DNA from 4 places in the Ferrimonas sp. YFM genome. Region 1 is predicted to be linked to each of the others. Evidence: predicted binding sites of a transcription regulator. Region 1 holds the regulator's gene; each other region holds the start of a gene.
What was found. Region 1 encodes sigma-54, which starts transcription at its own class of promoters, with help from an activator protein. Its sites were predicted from a motif close to GTTGGCACGNNNNTNGNNT; they were not measured.
Positions count from the first base shown of each region.

Region 2: norV (anaerobic nitric oxide reductase flavorubredoxin) is a predicted target of sigma-54. The motif match lies at 2,143-2,161, and genes of this name have one in related genera.
Region 3: glnK (P-II family nitrogen regulator) is a predicted target of sigma-54. The motif match lies at 3,240-3,258, and genes of this name have one in related genera.
Region 4: glnA (glutamate--ammonia ligase) is a predicted target of sigma-54. The motif match lies at 2,633-2,651, and genes of this name have one in related genera.

Region 1 is NZ_AP027368.1:4,202,947-4,207,884, forward strand. It holds gene lptA (lipopolysaccharide transport periplasmic protein LptA) at 1-245, shown strand, start outside; gene lptB (LPS export ABC transporter ATP-binding protein) at 242-973, shown strand; gene QUE41_RS19455 (RNA polymerase factor sigma-54) at 1,041-2,492, shown strand; gene hpf (ribosome hibernation promoting factor) at 2,516-2,803, shown strand; gene ptsN (PTS IIA-like nitrogen regulatory protein PtsN) at 2,806-3,252, shown strand; gene rapZ (RNase adapter RapZ) at 3,249-4,115, shown strand; gene QUE41_RS19475 (HPr family phosphocarrier protein) at 4,093-4,365, shown strand; gene pmbA (metalloprotease PmbA) at 4,417-4,938, opposite strand, start outside.
Region 2 is NZ_AP027368.1:2,424,055-2,428,992, forward strand. It holds gene QUE41_RS11255 (hypothetical protein) at 1-259, opposite strand, end outside; gene norR (nitric oxide reductase transcriptional regulator NorR) at 485-2,023, opposite strand; gene norV (anaerobic nitric oxide reductase flavorubredoxin) at 2,213-3,682, shown strand; gene norW (NADH:flavorubredoxin reductase NorW) at 3,679-4,821, shown strand.
Region 3 is NZ_AP027368.1:354,198-359,135, reverse strand. It holds gene QUE41_RS01795 (ISL3 family transposase) at 1-330, opposite strand, end outside; gene QUE41_RS01790 (Dyp-type peroxidase) at 445-1,389, opposite strand; gene QUE41_RS01785 (ammonium transporter AmtB) at 1,601-2,851, opposite strand; gene glnK (P-II family nitrogen regulator) at 2,864-3,202, opposite strand; gene nrfA (ammonia-forming cytochrome c nitrite reductase) at 3,427-4,776, opposite strand.
Region 4 is NZ_AP027368.1:98,013-102,950, reverse strand. It holds gene QUE41_RS00460 (4Fe-4S binding protein) at 1-513, shown strand, start outside; gene typA (translational GTPase TypA) at 581-2,419, opposite strand; gene glnA (glutamate--ammonia ligase) at 2,702-4,111, shown strand; gene QUE41_RS00445 (DUF4124 domain-containing protein) at 4,199-4,741, shown strand; gene glnL (nitrogen regulation protein NR(II)) at 4,923-4,938, shown strand, end outside.

The sequences.
Region 1 (4,938 bases):
CCGAAGCCGCCGAAATTCGCTACGACATCCAGAAGCGCATCCTGACCCTGAAGGGGAAAGCGGAGATGCGCCAGTCCGGCAGCCTGGTCCAGGGCGACACCATCCAGTACGACCTGGAGAAGCAGATGCTGGTGGCCGAAGGCAACAAGGATGAGCAGATCACCACCATCTTCCAGCCTGCAGAAACCGATCTCAAATCCCTGGCCGAGCCCAAGGAAAAGAAAGAGGGTGAGAAGCAGCAATGACCCGCTCAACCCTGACCGCAGAGAAACTGGCCAAGGCCTACAAGGGCCGGGAAGTGGTCAAGAACGTTGGCCTTGAGGTCAGCACCGGCCAGATCGTCGGCCTGCTGGGCCCCAACGGCGCCGGCAAGACCACCACCTTCTACATGGTGGTGGGCCTGGTGCAGAACGACCGGGGCCGGATCCTCATTGACGGCGAGGAGATCACCCTGCTGCCGATGCACAGCCGTGCCCGCAAGGGGATTGGCTACCTGCCTCAGGAATCCTCCATCTTCCGCAAGCTGTCGGTGTACGACAACCTGATGGCGGTGCTGCAGACCCGCAAGGGCCTGAGCCAGTCCCAGCGGGTAGAGAAGCTGGAACAGCTTCTGGAGGAGTTCAACATCACCCACATCCGCGACAGCCTGGGAATGAGCCTGTCCGGCGGCGAGCGCCGCCGGGTAGAGATCGCCCGGGCCCTGGCTGCCGATCCCAAGTTCATCCTGCTGGACGAGCCCTTCGCCGGCGTCGACCCCATCTCGGTGATCGACATCAAGAAGATCATCCAGCACCTGAGAGATCGCGGCCTGGGCGTACTGATCACCGACCACAATGTTCGGGAGACTCTGGACGTCTGTGAACACGCCTACATCGTCAGCCACGGCGAGCTGATCGCCCAGGGTGAACCCGCCGCCATCCTAGAGAACAAGCTGGTGCGCTCGGTATACTTGGGCGACCAGTTCAAGCTATAGTAATTTGAACTCCCGACCAGGAATACAACCGGAAATAACAAGAAGGAATAAGGACAGGTTGTTGTAAATGAAGACTTCTCTACAGCTAAAGCTGGGACAGCAGCTCACCATGACCCCGCAGTTGCAACAGGCCATTCGCCTGCTGCAACTGTCGACGCTGGATCTCCAACAGGAGATTCAGGAGGCTCTGGATGCCAACCCCCTGCTTGAGGTCGAGGAGGATCTCAGCCCAGCCGTCCCCGACACCCCGGACACCGCCACCCGGGATGAGTTGGAGCCCGCTCCGGAAGCCGCCAGCCTGGACACCAGCGAGGCCCTGAGTCAGACCGACATGCCCGATGACCTTCAGGTCGACACCTCCTGGGACGAATACTACACCTCCTCCCCGGCCCCCATGTCCAGCCGGGAAGACGACATGCCCTTTCAGGGCAGCACCGGCGACAGCCTTCAAAGCCATCTGCTGTGGCAGATGGAACTGACCCCCATGTCCGATACCGACCGCGCCATCGCGGTGGCCATCATTGATGCCACCGACGAACGCGGCTACCTGACCCAGACCGCCGAAGACATTCTCGAAGCCATGGGCGACGATGAGGTGGAGCTGGACGAGGTGGAAGCGGTGCTCAAGCGGGTGCAACGATTCGATCCTGTGGGCGTCTGTGCCCGGGATCTGGCCGAGTGCCTGCTGGTGCAACTGAGTCAGTTTGATGGGGGAACCCCCTGGCTGGCAGAGGCCAGGATGCTGATCCAGGAGCACATGGATCTGCTGGCCAATCGCGACTTCCGCGGCCTGATGCGCAAGACCCGCCTCAAGGAGGAGGAGCTCAAAGAGGCGATGGAGCTGATCCAGACCCTCAACCCGCGTCCCGGCAGCGCCCTGGTCAGCGATAACGACCAGTACGTGATTCCCGATGTGGCGGTCTCCAAGCGCAAGGGGCGCTGGGTAGTGGAACTCAATCCGGACACCATGCCCAAGATCCGCATCAACGAACAGTATGCGGCCCTGAGCCGCAACAGCCGCAATCAGGCAGACAGCCAATTCGTTCGCGGTCACCTGCAGGAAGCCAAGTGGTTCCTGAAGAGCCTGGAGAGCCGCAACGACACCCTGCTCAAGGTGGCCAACTGCATCGTCCAGTTCCAGCAAGGCTTCCTGGAGTATGGTGACGAGGCGATGAAGCCCATGGTGCTCAACGATGTGGCGGAAGCGGTGGACATGCACGAGTCCACTATCTCCCGGGTGACCACCCAGAAATACATGCATACGCCCCGTGGCATCTTCGAGCTGAAATACTTCTTTTCCAGCCACGTCAGCACCGACAGTGGCGGCGAGTGCTCATCCACGGCAATTCGTGCTTTAATTAAAAAATTGGTTGCTGCTGAGAATCCTAAAAAACCTCTCAGTGACAGCAAAATGGCGGAGCTGCTGGCAGAACAGGGAATCAAGGTGGCGAGACGGACCATCGCCAAGTACAGGGAAGCCCTGGGCATAGCTCCATCCAATCAGCGGAAACAGCTGTAACCAGCAAAAAAGGAGGAACCTATATGCAAATCAATCTGACCGGTCATCACGTCGAGATCACAACCGCTCTGAGAGATTATGTGCACACCAAGTTCGACAAGCTGGAGCGCCACTTTGACCATATCTCCAATGTCTACGTGGTGCTGAATGTGGAGAAAGCACAGCAAACCGCCGAAGCCAAACTGAACCTGAGTGGCCGCGAAGTGTACGCGACCCACCACCACGACAACATGTACGCTGCCATCGACGGCCTGATCGACAAGCTGGACCGTCAGGTTATCAAGCATAAAGAGAAAATTTCACGCCATTAATCATGGACATAACCACGTTACTCAGCCCGGAGTGCGCCACCATCGCCGCTCCGGGCCTTAGCAAAAAGCGCGCCCTGGAGATGATCTCCCAACTGGCGGGCGAGCATCACGGCAGTCTCAACCCCCAGCAGCTGTTCGAAAGCCTGCTGGCCAGGGAGAGGATGGGCAGCACCGGCATCGGCAAGGGAATCGCCCTGCCCCATGGCCGGCTGGCGAACATCGAGCGCCCCATCGCCGTGTTCATCAAGTGCGACGAAGCGATCCCCTTCGACGCCATCGATGGCAAGCCAGTGGACCTGCTGTTTGCCCTGTTTGTCCCCGAGGACGCCGTACAGGAGCACCTGGCCACTCTGGCCGCCATGGCCAAGACCCTGCAGGACAAAGAGACCTGCCGGGCACTGCGCAAATGCAGCAATGACTCTGAGCTCTATGCCCTGGTGACCTCGTGAAACTGATCATCCTCTCCGGACGTTCCGGTGCCGGCAAATCCGTCGCCCTCCGGGTCCTCGAAGACCTGGGCTGCTACTGTGTCGACAACCTGCCCGCGGTGATGCTGCCCTCCCTGGTGGAGGAGATGCTGGATCAATGCGACACCCTGGCGGTCAGCCTGGACATCCGCAACCTGCCGGACCAGGCGGAACAGATTCCTGAGATACTCAAGCACCTGCCGGATTCCATCGAGCGACAGATCTACTTCCTGGATGCGTCGGATGCCAGCCTGATCAAGCGCTACAGCGAGACCCGCAGACTGCATCCCCTGTCGCGCAGCGGCACTTCCCTGGCGGAGGCGATCGCCTCAGAGACCCAACTGCTGGCCCCCATTCGCGACCTGGCCGACCACAGTTTCATGACCGATGGCCTGTCGGTCCATCAGTTGGCCGACGAGATGCGTACCCGACTGCTGGGGCAGGCGGAACGGGAACTGCTGCTGGTGTTTGAGTCCTTCGGATTCAAGCATGGCATCCCCAAGGATGCGGACTACGTGTTCGACGTACGCTTTCTGCCCAACCCTCACTGGGATCCCGCCCTGCGTCCCCTCACCGGCCTGGACAAGCCGGTGCAGCGCTACTTCGCCAAGGAGTGGATGGTGGCGCGCTTTATCGAACACACCGAAAACTTTCTGCTCAACTGGCTGCCGATGCTGGAGCGCAACAACCGCGCCTACCTGACCATCGCCATCGGCTGTACCGGCGGCCAGCACCGCAGCGTCTACATCGCCGAACAGCTGGAGCAACGCTTCCGCCAGCGGCAGAAGCAGACCTCGGTCCGTCATCGTGAACTGGACAAACGTGAAGCTGACAAGAACCCTTAAGGTGGTCAACAAGCTGGGCCTGCACGCCCGCGCCGCCACCCGGCTGGCGCAGCTGGCCCACAACTACGACGCCCACATTCAGGTGGTCCATGGAGACCAGAGCGCCAGTGCCGACAGCGTGCTGGGGCTGCTGATGCTGCAAACCTGTCAGGGACAGGAGGTGACGGTGATCTGCGAAGGCCAGGACGCCGAGCCCGCCCTGGAAGCGGTCACCCAACTGTTCAGCGGGCGATTCGACGAATCAGAATAAAAAAACCGGAGCCTGGCTCCGGTTTTTTGTTTTTCGACACTAGGTCCCCAATCAGTTACCGGCCACCTTCATGGCGCTCAGCAGGATGGACCCCGTCTTGATGCTGGTGCGGGGATCCACATCTGTGCCCACCGCCACCATATCCCGGTACATCTGCTTCAGGTTACCGGCGATGGTGATCTCGTGCACCGGATACTGGATGATGCCGTTCTCCACCCAGAAGCCGGCGGCGCCACGGGAGTAATCACCGGTCACGCCGTTCACACCATGGCCCATCAGCTCGGTCACATACAGGCCGGTGCCCATCTGCTTCAGCATGGAGGCCAGATCGCCGCCATTGCTGGCCAGTTGCCAGTTGTAGATGCCACCGGCGTGACCCGTGGTGGTCATCCCCAGGCGGCGGGCGGAGTAAGCGGTCAGCAGGTAGGACTCCAGTACGCCGTCACGGACAATCTGCCGGGCACGGGTGGCCACACCCTCCCCATCGAAGGGAGCGCTGGCCAGGCCCACGGGCAGATGAGGATTCTCTTCGATTGAGAACCACTGGGGCAGAATCTCGGTGCCTAGGCTGTC
Region 2 (4,938 bases), 1.8 Mb from region 1:
CTGTTATTTCCGCATCAGATTTTCCGTCTATTTTCACTTCAATACTAGTTACCATTCCATCTACTTTCTTTAAGTCTTCAACTTGAAACTTAGGGCAGCACGAGACTATAGAGGATCTTTCACCCGCCTTATAACCTAAAGGTTCAGCGTAAATTTTTAATACACCCTCAAGTAAAGTAGCACGAACCGACTCCTTTTTATTCGCTCTGCACAATGCAACATAGTCTTCAATTGTCTTTTTAGTTTCCTGTAATTGCATAATCCATCCTTGGTTCAATATGATTAAATAGACTATAGTCTTATCTAATATAAATCACAGCCTAACATAAGCAATTATGCCACAACCTCCTTGCTACACGGCCTGATGCTGATTAAACAATTTAAGTTATTAAATCAATGGCTTAGTTTAGATATAAGATGCAACAACCGAAGATAAGATTAAAATACCTAGACCCTAGACGCATTATCATAGTCACTTTTTCGATTACTTCATTCCCAACCGTTTAGCCAGCCGATGCAAATTGCCAGTATCCAGTCCCAGGGTACGGGCACAGGCCGCCCAATTGCCACCATTGGCGTCCAGTGCCTGACGGATCAACCCTTGCTGAAACTGCTCGGTGGCCCGGCGAAAGCCCAGGCCAATGTCGACATCTGAAGTAATGGTACCTAACAGAGGCTTGTCCATTGTCGTCACACTAGGTGCACGATCCAGGTGCCTGGCGTGGATCACCACATCCTCAGAGGATGACTCGGCTCTGGCCAGCACCGTGGCCCGATGCAGACAGTGCTCCAGCTCCCGCACGTTACCCGGCCAGGAGGAGCCCATCAGAAGCTGGCGTGCCCCGTCATCCAGCCTGAGCGTTTTAAGACCCAGCTTGGTGCGCCAACGCTCCAAGAAGAAGCCAGCTAACAACAGCAGGTCATCACCACGCTGTTGCAGCGGCGGCACCTGCAATGGGAAGACGCTCAACCTGTGGTACAAGTCGGCGCGAAAACGCTTGTCCAACACCTCCTGGCGCAGATCCCGGTTGGTGGCGGCGATGATGCGTACGTCCACCTTGATGGGCTTATCACTGCCGACGCGCTGCAAATCGCCGTATTGCAGCACCCGCAGCAGCTTGGCCTGTAGGCCCAGCGACAACTCCCCGACTTCGTCCAGGAACAGGGTGCCACCATCCGCCAGCTCGAACTTACCCTGTCTGTTGCTGATGGCACCGGTGAAAGCGCCTTTTACATGGCCGAAGAGTTCACTCTCGGCCACTGACTCGGGCAATGCGGCACAGTTCAGGTAGATAAGGGGCTTCTCGGCGCGCAGGGACCCGGCATGAATCGCCTCAGCTACCAGCTCTTTACCTGTTCCGGTCTGGCCTAACACCAATGCCGTCAGATCCGTGTTGGCCACCACCTCTATCTCTCGCCTTAAGGCCTGCATCACCGGGGACTGACCAATGATCTCCACAGGCTCGTCGCCCCGCCCTTCACTCCGTGCAGGTACAGCGCTGAGCTGGCCGCTGAGCTGTTCCAGCTCCTCCATCAGCAAGGCATTGTTGAGACTGGCCGCGGCCAATGCCGACACGGTACGCAGGTCGGCGTCACTGAACTGTTCAAACTGTTGAGGGTTGAAATCGTCAATGGTGAGCGCGCCGATGAGGCGCTGATTGGCCACCAGGGGAAGCCCCACGCACGCATGCACTTTCAGTTCATCGTCATGGCTGGGGATCAGGCCATCGTAGGGGTCGGGCAGATCGCTGTCGGCGGGAAAGCGCACCACATCCCCTGCCCTGGCGATCGCCTCCAGTCTGGGATGTTCAGCCACCTGAAAGCGGCGCCCCAGCACTTCGGTGGCCAATCCGTTGATTGCCAGCGGTGTGAACTGGTCGCCACGAAACACCAGCAATGCCGATGCATCACAGTCCAACAAGGTACGCACTGTAGTCAGCAAGCGATCGAATCGATCCTGAGCCGATACGCCTGAGGTAAGGTCCAGCGCCAAGCTGGCAAAATCTTTTAACGCCAATCCCATCGATTGCTCCAGGCACGCCATTGTCAAAAAGACATTGCAATGTCATGTTGACATTATAGTAGAAATGTCATTATGACAACACCATTGTTAGCTGACTCAATAAATTCAATCACTTAAAACTTGGCACGATTGCTGTAATACCTCACTCAGTTTGAATAAATGATTTTTTCGATTTTGAGGTACGGCTTCATGGCAATCCACGTAAAAAACAACATCCATTGGGTAGGTCAACGGGACTGGGAGGTACAAGACTTTCACGGCACCGAATACAAGATGACTAAGGGCACCAGCTACAACAGTTATCTGATTCGAGAAGAGAAAACCGTACTGATAGACACCGTCGACCACCGCTTCAGCCAGGAGTTTATTCAGAACCTGGCGATGGAAGTGGACCTGAGCCAGATTGACGCCATAGTGATCAACCACGCCGAAGAGGATCACGCCGGAGCCCTGGCGGCCCTGCTGGAGAAGATCCCCGGTACCCCCATCTACTGCACCGAGAACGCCATCGACTCCATCACCGGCCACCATCACCGCCCCGACTGGAATTTCCAGCCAGTAAAAACCGGAGACAGCCTGGACCTGGGCAATGGCAAACAGCTGGTGTTCGTCGAAGCGCCCATGCTGCACTGGCCCGACAGCATGATGACCTACATGACCGGAGACGCCGTGCTGTTCTCCAACGACGCCTTCGGTCAGCACTACTGCGACGAACGCCTGTTCAACGATGAAGTGGATCAGGCCGAACTGTACGAGCAATGCCTGCGCTACTACTCCAACATCCTCACCCCCTTCAGTGCCCTGGTCATTGCCAAGATCAAAGAGGTGCTGAGCCTGAACCTGCCGGTGGATATGATCGCCACATCCCACGGCATCGTCTGGCGCGACAACCCGGTGCAGATCATCGAAAAGTACCTGGAGTGGGCCGACGATTATCAGGAAGATCGCATCACCATTTTCTACGACACCATGTCCGGCAATACCCGAATGATGGCGGACGCCATTGCCCAGGGGATTCACGACGTCGACCCCGGTGTGGCGGTGAAGGTGTTTAACGTCTCTCGTCAGGACAAGAACGAGATCCTGGCCAACCTGTTCCGCTCCAAGGGCGTGTTGATCGGCTCATCCACCATGAACAACGTGATGATGCCCAAAATTGCCGGCATGCTGGAGGAGATTACCGGCCTGCGATTCAAGAACAAGAAGGCCGGCGCCTTCGGCAGCTTCGGCTGGAATGGCGGCGCGGTTGACCGTATTCATGCCCGCCTGACCGACGCCGGCTTCGAGACGCTGCCCGGCCTGAAGACCAAATGGAAACCTGACGGCCAGGCTATGCAAGTCTGCCGGGAGCATGGACGCCAGGTTGCCCGCCAATGGGCCCTGCACCCGCTTAATGAGGCTCAGCAGCCCATCCAGGCAACACCCTCTGCCCTGCCCCAGGGCCAAAGCACTGAGGCGGTGCCTAGCCCTAGGGCGGCCGATGAGCCGATGCTCTGCACCGTGTGCCAGTGGGTCTACGATCCGGCCCTGGGCGAACCCAATCAGGGCGTCGAGCCTGGAACCGCCTGGTGTCAGGTGCCCGATAGCTTCCTCTGTCCGGAATGCGGTCTGGGCAAGCAGGTGTTTGAGCCCACCGCCCACCAGGAGAACGCCGCATGAGTGCCCCTATCGTCATCGTTGGCAGCGGCTTTGCTGCCTATCAACTGGTAAAGGCGCTGCGTAAGCTTGATGCCGGCCACCCCATTACCGTGGTGACCGCCGACGACGGCCATGAGTACAGCAAGCCGGACCTCAGTCATGTGGCCAGCCGTAATCAGAGGGCCGACGATCTGGTGAAACTCACCGGGGCAGAGTTTGCCGAGCAGCACAACGTCACCCTGATGACGCGACAGACGGTGGAACGCATTGACCCGGTCCAGCAGAGGCTGGAGCTGGCTGACCAACAGCTCAGTTATGGCCAACTGGTGCTGGCCACAGGGGCGCGAGCCATGGTGCCAACCATCGATGGGCTGGCCCCCAACGACATCATGACCCTCAACAGTCTTGGCGAATATCGTCAGCACCAGCAGGCATTGTTGGATGCACAGTCTGTGCTCGTCGTCGGCGCTGGCCTCATAGGCACCGAGCTGGCTATGGATCTCGCCAATGGCGGTAAAAAAGTGGTGCTGACCGACATGGCGCCGCAGCTACTGCCCAGGTTGCTGCCGGAGTTTATCGCCAGCCGGCTGCACTCTTGCCTGAGCAAACAGGCCGTCACTCTGGAACTGGCCACCCTGGTGGAAATTGCAGAGCCACAACCCCAGGGATATCACATTACCCTGGCCAATGGCCATCAGCACCACGTCGATGCCGTTGTCGCCGCCATTGGCCTCAGGCCCAACGTCCAGCTGGCACGCCAGGCCGGTTTGCGGGTGAACCAGGGTATCGTCGTAGACCAACAGATGCGAACCAGCGCAGGCAACATCTTTGCCCTGGGTGATTGCGCCGAGCTCGACGGTCAGGTTCAGCCCTACCTGCAACCTGCCCTGCTGGGCGCCAGTGCGTTGGCCAAAACTCTGCTCGGGACGCCCACCGATGTGGTTCGGGCCAATACTCTGGTTAAGGTGAAAACCCCTCAGTTGCCCATTCAACTGGCCGGGGACACCAGTCGGAGCGATGCTCAGTGGGAGGTCAAGGTGGATGCAGAAGGGATGACCGCCAGTGCCTTTGATACTCAGCAGAGGCTGATAGGCATAGTGACCACAGAGCAACACATGAAGAACGCCTTTCCCCTGTTAAGACAACTGCCCATTGGCTGAGGGGCAAGTGGAAAACGCCCGGCATAGGAAGCCCAGTGGACCACACTGACATCTTGTCTAACGAAGCGATATCGCCAGAACACCAGCTGTGCCTTGGTGCACAGATTGATTGAATCA
Region 3 (4,938 bases), 810 kb from region 1:
CATCCGCTTAAGCAGTTGCTCGACGTACAGGATAAGTCGGTTGGTCTGGCGAGCATGGGGCTCCAGCCAGGAAAGGCACTCAGTGACCACACCACAGTCAGGGCAGCGTAGTCGGCGCAGTGGTACAGACAGCAAAGTCTGGTAGCCAAAAATATCACGCTCCTGAACAGTGCGGAGAGTGACATCGTGAACCCGACTGACAGCTTGGCCACAGCGACATTGACCGGGGCCCGTGGGGGTTAAATGGATGGTAAGAGTATCGTGGTGGAGCTCAGTATGAGTGGGGGAAAACCCTTCCCACGGTAAGATAGGCAAGGTAAGCTTTTGCATCGAGAACGGCTGGTGGTGATTGTTTGTGTTTGGCGACTAAACAATAACCTTTCCAGCCGTTTTCGTATCTAGTTCCCGCTAATGTGCGAAGAACCTTTTTTATTGTCAGGCTGTTTAGCCGACGGCGGACTCCATGAAGTCCAGAGAGGGGGCGAAGAACGCCGCGCCGGTGACCGCCTGGGTGAAGTTCAGCAGGTGATCATAGTGGCCATGGCCGTCACCGTGGATCATCGACTTCAGCTGGGCTTCGAAGTGGACCGGGGTGCTGCAGCAGCTGATGAAGAACAGACCCTGCTCCTTCATGGTGCCGTAGGGCATGCTCTGACGCAGGATCTCCATGGACTTGCCCTGGTCATCCTTGAGGTTGGTGCGCTTGATGTGGCAGGTCAGGGGCTTGTCCTGGCTGGCGTACTCGACGTTTTCCATCTTGGTACGGCCAATGGTGTCCTCCTGCTGCTTGAGGCTGATGCCGTTCCAGCGGTCCATGTTGTGCTGGTAACGCTGGATGTGGATGTAGCTGCCACCGCGGAAGGAGGTGTCCTCGTCGCCCACCAGGGCCACCTCGCGGCGGTGCACCCCCTGAGGGTTCTCGGTGCCGTCCACAAAGCCGGTCAGATCCCGGTTGTCCAGGTAGCGGAAGCTGCGCACCTCCTCCACCAGTTGCACCAGCCCCCTGAGGCGGTGACACACCTCCATGGCGGCCACATGGTTGATGTCTACCCGGTCGGAGCGAATGTGGATAAACAGGTCCACCGGCTGCACCGGCGCCTTGCGGTCGTCCTGCTCGAAGCTGGGGAAGGGACGCAGCTTGGCGGGACGGGCATCGGGGTAGAGGGTATCCCAGTAGTTGGCGCCGACGGCCACAAAGCCGTTAAAGGCACTGTCCGCGTTCTGATCCACCGAGGCCTGCAACCAGGCGGCGATCTCCGCCAGCACCCCTCTCAGGGCGGGCTCCGCCTGCTCCTCTGCGTTAAACAGCAGATACAACCCATGAAGGTTGCCCTCTGCACATACCCCTGCTTGCTCCCGAGGCATAGCGCTCCCTGTGTCTGTGGTCATGATGACTCCGAACTCCGATAACAATACAAAATACCCGGCGATCTCCCATGGTGCAATCGCCGCCCATCAGTCTGCCCCAAGGCAGGGCCTGAGATCTTGCTCTGCCTCATGCCTTGAGTGAAAAAGGATGAATATCAGCCACTCATAAAAAAGCGCCCTCCGATGGAGGGCGCAACTGCAGTAGAGAGAGTTGTAGTTCTTATTATGGAGTTCAGTTCGCTCCCTTGACGGTGACAAACTCAGGGTAGGCATCGATGCCACAATCCGCAATGTCCATACCGCGGTACTCCTCCTCTTCGCTGACCCGGATGCCCATGGTCTTCTTCAGCAGGTACCACACCGCCAGGCTGGTGGCGAATACCCAGGCGAAGATGATCAGGGCGCCCAGGGCCTGAGTGCCGAAGCTGGCGTCGCCGTTGGACAGAGGCACCGCCATCAGGCCAAAGAAGCCACACACGCCGTGTACCGAGATGGCTCCCACAGGGTCATCGATCTTCACCTTGTCCATGGCCACGATGGAGAACACCACCAGACCACCGGACACCAGGCCAATCACCCCGGCCAGGGCCAGAGAGGGCGACAGCGGGTCGGCGGTGATGGCCACCAGGCCGGCCAGGGCGCCGTTGAGGATCATGGTGAGATCCGCCTTGCCCCACATCAGCTTGCACACAATCAGGGCCGCAATGGCACCGAAGGCGGCCGCGGAGTTGGTGTTGACGAAGATCTTGGCCACGGCGGTGGCGTTCTCGGCGTCAGACACCATCAGCTGAGAGCCACCGTTGAAGCCGAACCAGCCCAGCCACAGGATAAAGGTTCCCAGGGTCGCCATCGGCATGTTGGAACCCGGGATGGGGTGCACGCTGCCGTCGGCACCGTACTTGCCCTTACGGGCGCCTAAGAGGAGCACCCCGGCGATTGCTGCTGCCGCACCGGCCATGTGTACGATGCCGGATCCGGCGAAGTCCACAAAGCCCAGCTCAGAAACAAAGCCACCCCCCCAGGTCCAATATCCCTCAACTGGATAGATGAAGCCGGTAAGGACAACAGCAAAAGCCAGAAATGCCCACAATTTCATACGTTCCGCCACGGCACCTGAGACGATGGACATGGCGGTCGCCACAAACACCACCTGGAAGAAGAAGTCCGATTCCAGGGCGTGGTCTGCGTCAGAGGCCTGGGTGCCAATCAGCCCGCCCAGACTGGGCAGCCAGCCCGCTTCCGGGTTATCCACGTACATGATGTTGTAACCCACCAGCAGGAACATGGCGCAGGCGATGGCGTAGAGGCAGATGTTCTTGGTGAGGATCTCGGTGGTGTTCTTGGAGCGGACCAGGCCCGCCTCCAGCATGGCGAACCCCGCCGCCATCCACATCACCAGGGCGCCGGACATCAGGAAGTAAAAGGTGTCCAGGGCAAATCTCAGTTCCGACACCGTGGTGCCCAGTTTGGTTAACTCTTCCATCTCTCGTCCCCCTTAAATCGCTTCTGCGTCGAGCTCACCGGTACGAATCCGCACCGCCCGCTCGAGGTCATATACAAAGATTTTTCCGTCGCCGATCTTGCCGGTGTGGGCCGCCTGGCTGATCACCTCAATTAGGTGGTCCACCTTGTCCGCGGCGGTGGCGATCTCCAGCTTCACCTTGGGCAGGAAGTCCACCTGGTATTCGGCGCCACGGTAGAGTTCGGTGTGCCCCTTCTGGCGGCCAAAGCCCTTCACTTCGGTGACCGTCAGTCCATCCACCCCCAGGTCTGCGATCGCTTCCCGGACATCGTCCAGTTTGAACGGCTTGATAATGACGCTTACCAATTTCATCTTCCCAATCCCTCATCCAGTGCTGATGGCATAGCTAATTCAACTCTTGTGCCAATTTTTATTGTTCTTTTAAATCATGCCCTTAACCAAAAGCCGCTCATTCACACTGACTAACCATGCACCATTAGGTGCGCTTTTATTCCGGTTTCGCCCTGTTTTGGTGCGCAAAAAAGCAGCACAAAAAAAGCCCCGCAGAGGGCGGGGCTTGTCTGGGTGTGTACCGGCTACTCGGTCTTACCCGGGTAGTTCTTGTCCCACTCGGGCACCAGGGTCTTCTTGAAGGTCTCCTTGTCGGCACGGAGTTTATCCATGTCCAGTCCCACCACCGCCTGGGCCTTGGCCTTGGTGGAGATGTCCGGCACCTTCACCTCGGCGGTCACACCGTTCACCGCCAGGATGCGGGCCAACATGGCTCGCGCCTCGGCGCTGCGCTCCAGGGAGGTGCCCAGCACCCGCATCGCCTCGGCCGGGTTGTGCGCATGCACCCCGTGAGAGGCGATGGCGTAATCCCAACGCCACTGGGCGTGACGGATGGCGGTCAGGGCGTCCTTCATCTGCGCCTCGGTGGCCCCGGCATCCCAGGCCGCCTTGGCTTCGAAGTGGGCTTTGACCAACTGGTCTTCCGCCTGAATCTTCAGGTCGGTGACCATCTTCTTGTAGTCAGCCACCACCTTCTCCAGATCCTCTTTACTCTGCTCATGACACTTGCCGCAGGTGAACTCGAAGCGATCGAAGGGGTTGCCCACATTGTGGTCGGTGTACTTCTTACCCTCGGCATTGGTCACCCGGGGCATGTGACAGTCGGTACAGGAGACGTCATTGCGGCCATGAGGGCCGGTGCGGGCGGTCTCGAAACCTGGGTGCTGCGCCTTCAGCATCGGTGCCTTGGACACACCATGGGTCCAGTCTTTGAACTCCAGGGCATCATAATAGGCTTCCATATCCTCCACCGAGGTGCCGTTGTTCCAGGGGAAGGTCACCATGATGTCCGGCTTGGAGAAGTAGTACTCCACGTGGCACTGGGCACAGACCATGTTCTGACGGTCCGACTTGGAGGCGGACTCCCAGTCCATGCCGATGGCGGCGAAACCACGCTCGGCAAAGGGAACGGACATCCTCAGCTTGCCCTTGTTGGTGTGACAGTTGCCGCAACCGATCTCATTGGTGATCTCATCACCCCGCTTGGCCCACTTACCGTGGAAGTACTCCTTCTCACCCAGGGTATCGATCAGCCTGGGCACATCCGGACTCTTACAGGACCAGCAGGCCATGGGCATGGGACCATCCTCTTTGCCCGTGGGCGCACCGGTGCGCAGGGTGTTGCGCAGGTCGGTGATGGTGTAGTGGTGGCCCCTGGCCTTGTTGTAATCCTTGGCGAAGCCGTAGCCCGCCCAAAGCACCACCAGTCTGGGGTCTTCGGCCAGGGCATCCACCAGCTCCTTGCTCTCCTCGGTCTGCTGCCAACTGGCATACTGTTTCTTGAATTTGGCGAATTTGCTGCTGTCCGCTTCGGTCACCTCTTTGGCGATGGTCAAAGGCGCGGCCAGACACAACAGTGCTGCAATGAGTTTCATCCTGTTCACGATTGCGCTCCATTATTGCTGTTTTAGATGGCAACCGGGGCAGCTCGGTCATTCGGCAACGATGTTGCTCACACCAAAGGCCAACCCACCCTAAGGCTGCCATCTAAGGATAGATAACCTGACCGATTTCGCCCGCGAATCACTCACTTCTCT
Region 4 (4,938 bases), 560 kb from region 1:
TGGAAGCAGTTCACCCACCCCAATGTGGTGATGATGGTGCTGCTGGCGATGTTGCTGCTGCTGTCGGTGGTCAAGCGCAACGCCTTCTGCCGCTACTTCTGCCCCTATGGCGCCCTGATGGGGGCCCTCTCCCTGCTGAGCCCCTTCAAGATCCGCCGTGACCGCGCCACCTGCCTGAGGGAGAGCGAAGGCAAGGATTGCAGCAAGTGCCACCAGGCCTGCCCCTCTCAAATCCCGGTACACCGTCTGGATACGGTCAACGTGGATGAGTGCCACGCCTGCCATCGCTGTGCCCAGGCCTGCCCACAGAAGGGCGCCCTGACCCTGTCACTGCCGGGGCGATACCTGCCCCTGAAGCCCTCGGTGATCCTGTTCATGCTGCTGATGTTTGTCGCCGTGGTGCCCCTGCTCAGCTACCTGAGCGGCTACTGGCAGAGCAGCACTCCGGAGCAGATTCGCCAGTCCATCCTCCCCCAGCTGGAAACCCTGACCCTGCTGCCCGAGGCGGAGTAATTCCAGGCAAACGCACACCATAAAAAAAGGGCCGCAAATGCGGCCCTTTTTGATCCCTTGAGAGGAATTACTTCTTCGCTTCGCGGGAAGCACGCTTACGATCAGACTCGGTCAGCAGCTTCTTACGGATGCGGATGCTCTCCGGGGTCACTTCCACCAGCTCGTCGTCATCGATGAACTCCAGAGCCTGCTCCAGGGTCATCTTGATGGGCGGAGTCAGAACCTGAGCATCGTCGGTGCCGGAGGCACGGACGTTGGTCAGCTGCTTGCCCTTGAGCACGTTCACGGTCAGGTCGTTGTCACGGCTGTGGATACCCACCACCATGCCTTCGTACACCTCAACACCGTGACCGATCATCAGGCGACCGCGCTCCTGCAGGTTGAACAGGGCGTTGGTCAGGGCCTTACCTGTGGCATTGGCGATCAGTACGCCGTTGATGCGCTGACCGATGTCGCCACCCTTGTGAGGGCCGTACTTGAAGAAGGTGTGGTAGATCAGGCCGGTACCAGAGGTCAGAGTCATGAACTCGGTCTGGAAGCCGATGAGGCCGCGAGAAGGCATGATGAAGTCCATGCGGATACGACCCTTGCCGTCAGGAGCCATGTCGGTCAGCTCAGCCTTACGCAGACCCAGCTTCTCCATGATGCTGCCCTGGTTCTCCTCTTCCACGTCCACGGTCACGGTCTCGTAGGGTTCTTCCAGCACACCGTCAACGGTACGCAGAATCACCTCGGGGCGGGATACCGCCAGCTCGTAACCTTCACGGCGCATGTTCTCGATCAGAACACCCAGGTGCAGTTCACCACGGCCGGAAACACGGAACTTGTCCGGATCATCAGTCTCTTCCACGCGCAGGGCAACGTTGTGCACCAGCTCTTTCTGCAGACGCTCCAGAATGTTACGGGAGGTCACGTACTTACCTTCCTGGCCGGAGAACGGGGAGGTGTTCACCTGGAAGGTCATGGTCACAGTGGGCTCATCCACAGACAGGGCAGGCAGAGCCTCCACTTCGTTGGGGCAGCACACGGTGTCGGAGATCTTCAGCTCACCCAGGCCGGAGATGGCGATGATGTCGCCCGCCTGAGCTTCTTCAACTTCGTGACGCTCCAGACCCAGGTAACCCAGAACCTGGCCAACCTTACCGTTACGGATGGTGCCGTTGGCGCAGTTGATGGTCACCTGCTGACCCACCTTCACCTTACCGCGGCTCACACGGCCAACGCCGATTACGCCAACGTAGGAGTTGTAGTCCAGCTGAGAGATCTGCATCTGGAAGGAACCGTCCACGTCGCCCTGGGGCGCTTCCACCTGCTCGACAATGGTTTCGAACAGAGGAGTCATGTCGGTACCGGTCTCTTCGGCGTCATGGGAGGCCCAGCCGTTCAGAGCGGAGGCGTACACCACTTGGAAGTCCAGCTGCTCATCGGTGGCACCCAGGTTGTCAAACAGGTCGAATACCTGGTCCATCACCCAGTCGGGACGGGCACCTGGTTTGTCGATCTTGTTGATGACCACGATAGGCTTCAGACCCTGGGCAAACGCCTTCTGGGTTACGAAGCGAGTCTGGGGCATGGGGCCCTCTTGAGCGTCCACCAGCAGCAGTACGCTGTCCACCATGGACATTACCCGCTCTACCTCACCACCGAAATCGGCGTGTCCGGGAGTGTCCACGATGTTGATGCGGTAGTCGTTCCACTTGATGGCAGTGTTCTTAGCCAGAATGGTGATACCGCGTTCTTTTTCCAGATCGTTGGAGTCCATCACCCGCTCATCCAGCTCGGTGCGGCTCTCCAGGGTTCCGGACTGCTGCAGCAGCTTGTCTACCAAGGTGGTTTTACCGTGGTCGACGTGCGCAATGATCGCAATATTTCTTAATTTATCCAGCACTGTTCTGCCTGGCTCCATATTAGGTTGCATCAAAAAGGCGGCCATTCTACTCTGTCATCACGCATCAGGACAGTGCTTTTTTTCACCAACGGACGCAAGCCATGGACGCCGCTGCCTTATCCCGGGTGCAATGCACCAAAAATGACCACAACATGCACCATATCGGTGCAACAACGCGTCCTTCCATCCCCCTCATCTGTAACAAACTCTTCATAATCAGCCACTTAATTTTTTGGCACACCTCTGGCATAAGAGGTGACAGAAACTTAGGGGCGCAATCGCCATTTGGAGGTAAATCGGATGTCTGTCGAACACGTATTGGAACTGATTAAAGAAAATGATGTGAAGTTTGTCGATCTGCGCTTCACCGATACCAAGGGTAAAGAGCAACACGTCTCCCTGCCCACCCACCAGGTGGACGAAGATTTCTTCGAAGAGGGCAAGATGTTCGACGGCTCCTCCATCGCCGGCTGGAAGGGGATCAACGAGTCCGACATGGTGCTGATGCCTGACCCTGCCACCGCCATTCTGGACCCCTTCACTGAAGAAGCGACCCTGAACATCCGCTGTGACATCATCGAGCCCACTACCATGCAGGGCTACGATCGTGACCCACGCTCCATCGCAAAGCGTGCCGAAGGCTACATGCGCTCCGCCGGCTTCGCCGACGAAGTGTTCTTCGGTCCTGAGCCTGAGTTCTTCCTGTTTGACGACGTGAAGTTCCACACCGACATGGCCGGCTCCATGTACCGCATCGATGCCGAAGAGGCCAGCTGGAACTCCGCCAAGGATTACGAAGGCGGCAACATGGGTCACCGTCCCGGCGTCAAGGGCGGCTACTTCCCAGTGGCCCCTGTGGACTCCTCCCAGGACCTGCGCTCCGCCATGTGTCTGGTGATGGAAGAGATGGGCCTGACTGTTGAAGCCCACCACCACGAAGTGGCCACTGCCGGTCAGAACGAGATCGCCACCAAGTTCAACACCATCGTTGAAAAGGCTGACGAAATTCAGATCTACAAGTACGTGGTACACAACGTGGCCCACGCCTACGGCAAGTCCGCCACCTTCATGCCCAAGCCTGTGGTTGGCGACAACGGTTCCGGCATGCACTGCCACCAGTCTCTGCTGAAGGACGGCGTGAACCTGTTCGCTGGCGACAAGTACGGCGGCCTGTCTGAGACAGCCCTGTACTACATCGGCGGCATCATCAAGCACGCCCGTGCCATCAACGCCTTTGCCAACGCCTCCACCAACTCCTACAAGCGTCTGGTTCCCGGCTTCGAAGCCCCGGTAATGCTGGCCTACTCCGCCCGTAACCGTTCCGCTTCCATCCGCATCCCTGTGGTACCCAGCCCGAAAGGCCGTCGTATCGAGGTGCGCTTCCCCGATCCAACCGCCAACCCTTACCTGGCCTTTGCGGCCATGCTGATGGCTGGCCTGGACGGCATCAAGAACAAGATCCACCCCGGCGAAGCCATGGACAAGGATCTGTACGACCTGCCTGCCGAGGAAGCCGCAGAGATCCCAACCGTCGCCGCTTCCTTCGCCCAGGCTCTGGAATGCCTGGACGCAGACCGCGAGTTCCTGACTGCCGGTGGCGTATTCTCCGATGACTACATCGACTCCTACCTGGAGCTGAAGCGCGCCGAAGTTGAGCGTCTGGACATGACCACTCACCCTGTTGAGTTCGAGATGTACTACAGCTGCTAAACCCGGTTGTCTGAGAAAGCCCACCTGTTCAGGTGGGCTTTTTTGTGGCTGCTACACTGAAAAGCAGAACCTTGAGGAGGAGAAAGGATGCGAACCCTCTTGCTGCTACTGCTGCTGTGCGCCTCCGCCCAGGCCGCCATCTACCGCTGGGTGGATGACAACGGGGTGGCCCATTACAGCGACCTTCCTCCCCATGGCCAGGCCCAACCGGTCACCATCACCCCAGGCAGCCAGGTCTCCTGGCGCACTCTCTCCCCTCAACGCCAGGCCCAGCCCCAGGCCGAAGCGGTGGTCCCAGGCTACAGTCTGGCCATCCTCAGCCCACAGCAGGACGCCACAGTGCGAAGCAATGAAGGCAAGCTGACCATCAGACTGGCCACCGAGCCCAAACCCGCACCGGACCACAGCCTGCAACTGCTGATCGACGGTCAGGCACACCAGGTGACAGGCTCTCGCCTCACCCTGGCCAACCTGGATCGGGGCAGCCACCAACTGCAGGCCATCATAGTGGACCAACAGGGGGCGCTGCTGGCGCAAAGCCCGCCGGTCACCGTGCATCTGCACCGCCAATCCAGGCTGTTTGGCAAACCCCGTCATCAGCAACCGCCTGTTCAGACACCTGTCCCCTGAATGGAGAATTGGCAGGGCTCTTGCAGCACCTCTGACCATTAGTGCAAAACCAAGCATCCTGGGGCCCTAAGTGTCCAAGCTCCCCAATTTAGGGCAGACACCACCCCAAGACTTGCACCATATTGGTGCAATGGTATCTTAGCCTAAGGATGCCCAAGGAGTTTCACCCAAGATGGCCGACATACAGGAAGCGAACC